Regions from separate parts of the Arthrobacter sp. PTI12 genome, predicted to be linked through region 2. Evidence: predicted binding sites of a transcription regulator. Region 2 holds the regulator's gene; the other holds the start of a gene.
What was found. Region 2 encodes LexA, which represses DNA repair genes until DNA is damaged. Its sites were predicted from a motif close to TCGAACANNTGTTCGA; they were not measured.
Positions count from the first base shown of each region.

Region 1: the regulator LexA is predicted to act here: its motif matches at 1,826-1,841, upstream of AC1MBU_RS05655 (HNH endonuclease signature motif containing protein).

Region 1 covers NZ_CM155256.1:1,137,210-1,140,621, forward strand. The annotation lists gene AC1MBU_RS05650 (NAD(P)/FAD-dependent oxidoreductase) at 1-257, shown strand, start outside; gene AC1MBU_RS05655 (HNH endonuclease signature motif containing protein) at 409-1,812, opposite strand; gene AC1MBU_RS05660 (GNAT family N-acetyltransferase) at 1,966-2,502, opposite strand; gene aztA (zinc ABC transporter ATP-binding protein AztA) at 2,499-3,161, opposite strand; gene aztD (zinc metallochaperone AztD) at 3,333-3,412, shown strand, end outside.
Region 2 covers NZ_CM155256.1:1,735,677-1,739,088, reverse strand. The annotation lists gene AC1MBU_RS08460 (histidinol-phosphate transaminase) at 1-760, opposite strand, end outside; gene AC1MBU_RS08455 (LysM peptidoglycan-binding domain-containing protein) at 881-1,270, opposite strand; gene lexA (transcriptional repressor LexA) at 1,561-2,292, shown strand; gene AC1MBU_RS08445 (ATP-dependent DNA helicase) at 2,313-3,412, opposite strand, start outside.

The sequences.
Region 1 (3,412 bases), 600 kb from region 2:
TCTACACAGACCAGTTCGATCTGGGCATGGAGTATTCCGGCTACGGTGCCCTGACAAAAGATGCGGACGTGGTGGTCCGGGGCAGCCTCGAAGATCGCGAATTTGTTGCCTTCTGGCTCCGCGAGGACCGGGTGGTAGCCGGCATGAACGTCAATGTGTGGGACGTGCAGGAGGAAATTCAGGATCTCATCCGGAGCGGCAGGGCTGTGGACCGGGCTGTGCTCACTGATCCGGACTCGGACTTGAAAACTGCCTGATGGGGGAGCGGGATCCGAGGGCCGCCTGATCTGGAATCGACGCCTGCCACGTGCGCTCGCGGTTCTGTCACCTCTGCCACGCGCTCGGGGCACAGTTGACTTGGCGGTGCTGCGCTCGCTCAGACGCCGGCTACGGCGGCATTTCCGCTGATCAGGGTGGTGCCGTGCCGATGCTCGTGGACACGTGACTGACCGTGTCTGCAAGTTGGTCGTGTATGGCTTGTTCTACTTGCCAGTAGCGGTTGCGTCTGGGTGTTCGTTGCGGGTCGTGGTATTTGGGTGGTGTGAACCAGGGGATTCCGTTGACTGATTCGACTGTCCAGTTTCCTTCGTGGATCTGGTGGTGGTGTCGGGTGCAGAGCAGCACGCCGTCGCTGATGTTGGTGGTTCCGCCTGCAGCCCAGGGGATGATGTGGTGGGCTTCGCACCAGGTTGCGGGCGTGGTGCAGTCGGGGAACGCGCACCCCTTGTCCCTGGCCACGAGCGCTCGCCGGAGGTGCGGTGGGAAGAGACGTTGGGCACGGCCGATGTCCAAGACCTGACCCTTGCCGCCGAGGACGAGCGGGAGGATGTCGGCATCGCAGGCGAGTTTGCGGATGCTGCGCGCACTGAGTTGTTGGGCGAAGACCGAATGCCCGTCATGTCCGCTGTGTGTCAGGTCTTTGAGGAGGTCGCGGTAGTTGATGGTGACCATTACCTGGGGTCGGTGTCCTCCGGTCGCTGGAAGACCATCACCTGCCAGTGCGATCCGGCATGCTGAAACCAGCCCGTCGAGCAGGTTCTGTTCACGGGTCGGCTCGTCGGGCGCTGAAACGGTGCCCTGAGTTCTGGGGTTGGTGGCGGTGTTCATGACGGTGATGAGGTGTTCGAACTGCTCATCGGTGGCGCCGATTTCCATGAAGTGCAGGCCGTGGCGCCTGCCGCGCAGGAACACACCCTGGCGTGCGCGGAGGGTTTTTTCGGTGGGCTCTTGGCCGTCCTGGTCGATGATGTCTTCCCAGCGTCGGGCGAGGGCCCGTAGGACGTCTTCGTCGGACTCAACGGCCTGGCGGACCAGGTGCTCTTCCATGGCATTCAACTCACGGCCGGTCGCGACAGTGGAGACCCGGTGTACGGCGTTGGCGATGATGGTCGCGGCACGGCTGCTGAGCGCACCGACCTTGGTGGCTTCAGCCAGCACACCCAGGGTGGGTACGAGCGCGGCTCCTGGCCCGGGAACCTCGGGCAGGACGTCATGTCCGAGGCGTAACCGGCGGTTCGCTTCGGAGCGGCTGATACCGATTTTCGCCCGCAAATAGTCCGCAGTGTTCTTGTACGGATCTAGGGCGTCAACGGTAGCGAGTTGGTGGTCCTCAGCGGCACGGGCAACCACAGTCTGCAAGTGATCGACCAGGTTGGAGAGCTGCTCGACCTCCACCAGGGTCACCGCGGCCTCCTGCGGGCTAAGCGTCAGGTATGTCGATTCCAGCTGCTGCGCAAAGACCTGTAGGTGCGAACGCATTTCACCCAGGAGAGACGTGTCCTCCGGGCGGGGTTCGAGCAGTGCGACGGCCATACCCAAAATTTTATCGAACACGTGTACTAACCGCGACCGAAAACCACCAATGTGCAGGACAAGTCAAACCGACTTATCCACACCCCGGCGTGGGGGTAGGCCCCCTGCTCAAGCCGCACGCCGCTCGACTGGCACAATCCCGCCAAACCCCACTCAGCCCAACGCGCGCTCCAGCACGAAGTCCGTTTCCACGTTCCGTCCAAGCTGAAACGTCTTTGCCCCCACGCGGGTGAATCCGTGCTTCTCATAAAATCGGACTGCACGGGCATTGCGGTCATTGGTGCCGAGCCAGATTCCCTTCGCGCCGGTTCCCTTCGCCGCGATCTCCAGTGACGCTTCCATGAGGTGCGACGAGGAGCCCTGTCCGTGATGCGACGGGTGCACATAGAACTTGCTCAGCTCGATGGTCGGGAAAAGCGAGAGAGAAGACCGCACCTGCTCGTCCTTGGGAAGTCCTTTGACCAACGTGCTCCAGGCAAGAAGGTGGCCGTCCTCCCGCAGGCATAGCAAGATCTTGTCAGGGTCCGCTATGTGCTGGGTGAACCGTTCCTCGGAAAGCTCTGATGCGATGAAGTGTGCAATGTCGTCGGGGTGCGACGTCGGTGGACAAGCGAGCGGGAAGGTGACGGCAGCCAGGGTGGCGAGGGGGCCGGCGTCGTTCGCGGTGGCATGGTCAATAACAACGGTCACGAAGTCAGGGTAGCGCTGATCGCCGGCCGGAACATCGATCCTGTATCGGAGATGACGAGGCCGCCCTCGAGTGTGACTACCCGCTCCGCTCGCTCGATGTCCTCGGGCGAGTGGCTCGATTCGATGACGGTCACGCCACGCAGCAGTTCCTCGTCGACCGCCAAGCGGATGAGCCGGTGTGCCGCACTGTCCAAGCCGGCCGTGGGCTCGTCAAGGATCAGGATGTCCGATTCCTGCGCCAGCCCCTGCGCAATAAGCGCACGCTGACGTTGCCCGCCGGAAAGCCCGGCGAGTTGCCGATCAGCGAGGCCCGAAATCCCCAAGCGTTCCATGGCATCCCGCGCGATACGGCGATTTTGCGGACCAAGCGGCAACAGCCAGGAACGATGAGGCCACCGTCCCATCTCGACCGTCTGACGCACCGTACAGGGAAGGATCTCCGAGGTCCGCGTGTGCTGGATGACAAAGGCCGGCCGGCGGCTGGTGGTGAGGGTCACCGATCCGGACTGCGGCTTCAGCGCGCCGGCAATCAGCGCCAGCAGCGTCGACTTTCCTGATCCGTTGGTGCCCGTGACCACGGTGTGCACCCCTCGCTCGAGCGCGAGAGACACCTCCCCAAGCGCGCGCCTGCCCTGATAGGCGTATCGAACGCCGCTCACAATCACCATCATTTCTCCTTGTTTGCGAATCATTCTCATTATCAATATAAGATGAGTCGCGATGGAATGGTTCCTTGAGCCTCTGAGCGCGTCGTTCGTGCCGCCGACGCCGCAGTAACCGTTGCTGAACCCACCCCTCGCGTAGTCACCACATACGACGGCGGCATCCAGGTGCTCGACGGAGACACTTTCGAGGTGCTCGGCGACTTCCCGATGGAGGGCTTCAACCGGATCAATCCGGCCGGCGATGG
Region 2 (3,412 bases):
GCCGAAGCGCATCCGCAATTTCCGGGGCTGCGGCCAAGTACCCGAGACGGGCTCCGGCCAGCGCAAAGGCTTTACTCATGGTGCGCGAGACGATAAGCCGTTCCCTGCCGGGCAGGAGCTCCAGCGCACTCGGAGTGCCGGAGTGGGAAAACTCTGCATACGCCTCGTCCACAATGACGATTGCCTGCGCCGCTTCGCCTGCATCGTAGACCTCGGAAACCACCTCCAGGGGAAGCGCTGTGCCGGTCGGGTTGTTCGGGCTGCACAGGAAGACAATGTTTGCGCCCGTGGCGGCTACCTCGCTGGCGGTGGTACGAGCGTCCAGGTCGAAGGATTCATCCCTCGAACCTGTCAGGTATCCAGTACCGGTGGAGCCTGCGAGCAGCGGATACATCGAGTAGGTGGGAGGAAATCCCAACGCAGTCCGGCCCGGTCCGCCGAACGCGAGGAGGACGTGCTGCAAAACCTCATTGGATCCATTCGCCGCCCAGATGTTGTCCGCGGTGAGTCCGTGCCCTAGGTACGTGGCGAGATGTTCGCGAAGCACGGTGAACTCCCGGTCAGGGTAGCGATTCAGCCCCGCCACGGCGCCCTCGACTGCTTCAACAATTGCACTGCGAACATCCTCCGGAACGCCATGGGTGTTCTCATTGACGTTCAGCAGAATGGGCACATCGATCTGGGGCGCACCGTATGGTCGAAGGCCGCGCAGATTCTCGCGGATCGGCAGTCTGTTAAGGCGTTCTAGCGGATCGGTCACCATGAGAGTTTAAGGCCGCCCCATCCGCCACGAAGAATTCCGCTGAAGCCGGGCGAACTGTTACGAGCCAACCTGTGAAGAATCAGCGCGCCTACCGCTGTGCGGAAGCAGATCCGCTCCTTATGGATTTCCAACCGGAATATGAAGCGACTGCCCGGCCTGCACGGTCGACGAGCCTAGAACATTCAGTTCGACGATTTCCTCAACGACGGCTCGCGGATCACGTTCCGGCGCGTACTCGGCAGCAAGAGCCCAGAGTGTCTCCCCCGACGCAACACTGACCCGGACAGTGTCCGTGAGGTCACCGCCGGCTGTCGCTGCCTGCGCCTGGGAGGTGAAGAACGAAGCAACCACCAGCAGTACGGCAACAAGCAATGCGACCGGAATTGCCACCAGAACCACCCGGCCGCGACGGGTGAGATGAAGGCGCGGCGCCGCAGCCGGCCCGTTATTCTCACGGTCCTCTGGGTGAAGTACGGAAGCTGATCCTGCGATATGGAGCGTAGACATGGCGTCCACCTTTCTCGTTGTGTGGATCTCCCACAGCTTTGTTCGAAGCTGTGTTCTATTCCTCTGCACTTATTATTAGCACTTGTAAACTAATATTGTCGAGACTCACTCGAACAAATGTTTGAAAACACGTCCCGCCTCCCCTAGCGTTGCTGTCAAGGGTGACGGTCCGGCTGCTTCACAAACCAGCTCATCACCCGCCACTGACAAAAATGGTTGGCGAGCCAGCAGTCCGGGCCCGGCCGGAGGAAGGGATGCATCTCGTGGCAGATCTCAGTGCGTCAAAGGACATGGCAGAGGTGCCTTCGCCCGATGCGAAGCGCGGACGCGGAAGGCCGCGCGGCAGGGCCATGCCAAAGGGAATGACAGCACGTCAGACAAAAATTCTTGAGACAATTCAGCGCAGCGTAGCTGCGCACGGCTACCCGCCCTCAATGCGCGAGATCGGTGACACCGTAGGTCTTGCGAGTCTGTCCAGCGTCACGCACCAGCTTTCACAGCTGGAACGCATGGGTTACATCCGCCGCGATCCCAAGCGCCCGCGAGCGATGGAAATCCTGCTTCCTCTCACGCTCGGTGACAGCACACCGCGTGCGCTGCCCTCCTCCGCCGAAAGAGAGGAACCTGCGCGGGCATCGTCGGCCGTCGACGCGGCAATGGTCCCGCTGGTCGGACGGATTGCAGCCGGAGGTCCTATTCTGGCGGATCAGGTTGTTGAGGATGTCATGCCACTGCCCCGGCAGCTCGTCGGGCACGGCGATCTGTTCATGCTGCGTGTTTCAGGTGACTCCATGATTGATGCAGCGATCTGCGACGGAGACTGGGTAGTGGTCCGCCAGCAGAGCACAGCCGAGAACGGCGATGTGGTGGCAGCACTCCTCGATGATGAGGCCACAGTGAAGACCTTCCGGCAGCGTGACGGTCACACCTGGCTTCTGCCGCAGAACACCAATTACGAGCCGATACTCGGTGACCACGCCACCATCATGGGCAAAGTTGTCTCGGTGATGCGTGCGCTCTGACCGAGGCGCGCGGCATGGTGCTAGGCGCGCTGCGTCTCAGCGAGCCGGGAGAGGACCCCGAGCGCCGTTGCGCGGTCCGTCGTCGACCAAAACGGCGGTAGCGCAGCCCTGAGGAAGCCGCCGTAGCCCGCGGTTGCCAGCCGGGAGTCCAGTACTGCCACCATGCCTCGATCATCGTGGGAGCGGATGAGACGGCCGGCTCCCTGCGCAAGACGAACGGCGGCATGGGTAGCGGAAACATTCATGAATCCGTTGCCTCCGGCCTTTGCGACAGCTCGGGTCCGCGCAGTCATGAGTGGATCATCAGGTCGGGGAAACGGTATGCGGTCGATGGTGACAAGCCGGCAGGCAGTTCCAGGCACATCGACGCCCTGCCACAGCGACATAGTGCCGAACAGGCAGGTGTCGGGCTCCTCTGAAAACTGCTTCACCAGCGCGGACATGGAAGATTCACCCTGACAGAGAATCTCAACGTCGAGCCGGTCCCTCAACGCGTCAGCAGCGTCCTCCGCCGCACGCCGCGAGGAGAACAGTCCCAGCGCTCCTCCGCGGGAGGCTTTGATGAGCGCCTCCAGCTCATCCAGTTGTTCCCCGGAAGTCCCGCGGCCCGGTTTGGGCAGGTCCTTGGCAACGTACAGGACACCCTGACGGGGATAGTCGAATGGGCTGCCAACGTCCACGCCGGTCCATGACGGCGCTCCCTCGCCCGTCAAACCGAGGGACCCGGCAACCGGTCCGAACTCCGAGCCGATTGCGAGCGTAGCTGACGTGAGCACAACCGTGTGGTCCTCGAACAATCCCCGCCTCAGACGCCCGGCAACCGACAGCGGCGCAATGCTGATCGTGGCAGGCGAGGAGTCATCAGCCGCGGAGTAACCGGAGCCCGGTGTAAAGGTACTTGGCCGACTCGCCCAGAGCACTTCGCCCGCGCCACCTGCTGCGACCATCCGTTCGGACAATTCGAGCAATACCAACAGCCGTGAGCGTGCCATCTGGCGGCCACCGTCTGCCGACTGGGAGGACCCGTCGGAACTCGATTCGGACAGCGCCAGGCGGCATGACTCCCGCAATTGCACGAGCGCGAGTTCCTGCAACTCGTCCAGTCCCCCAGCCATCAGAC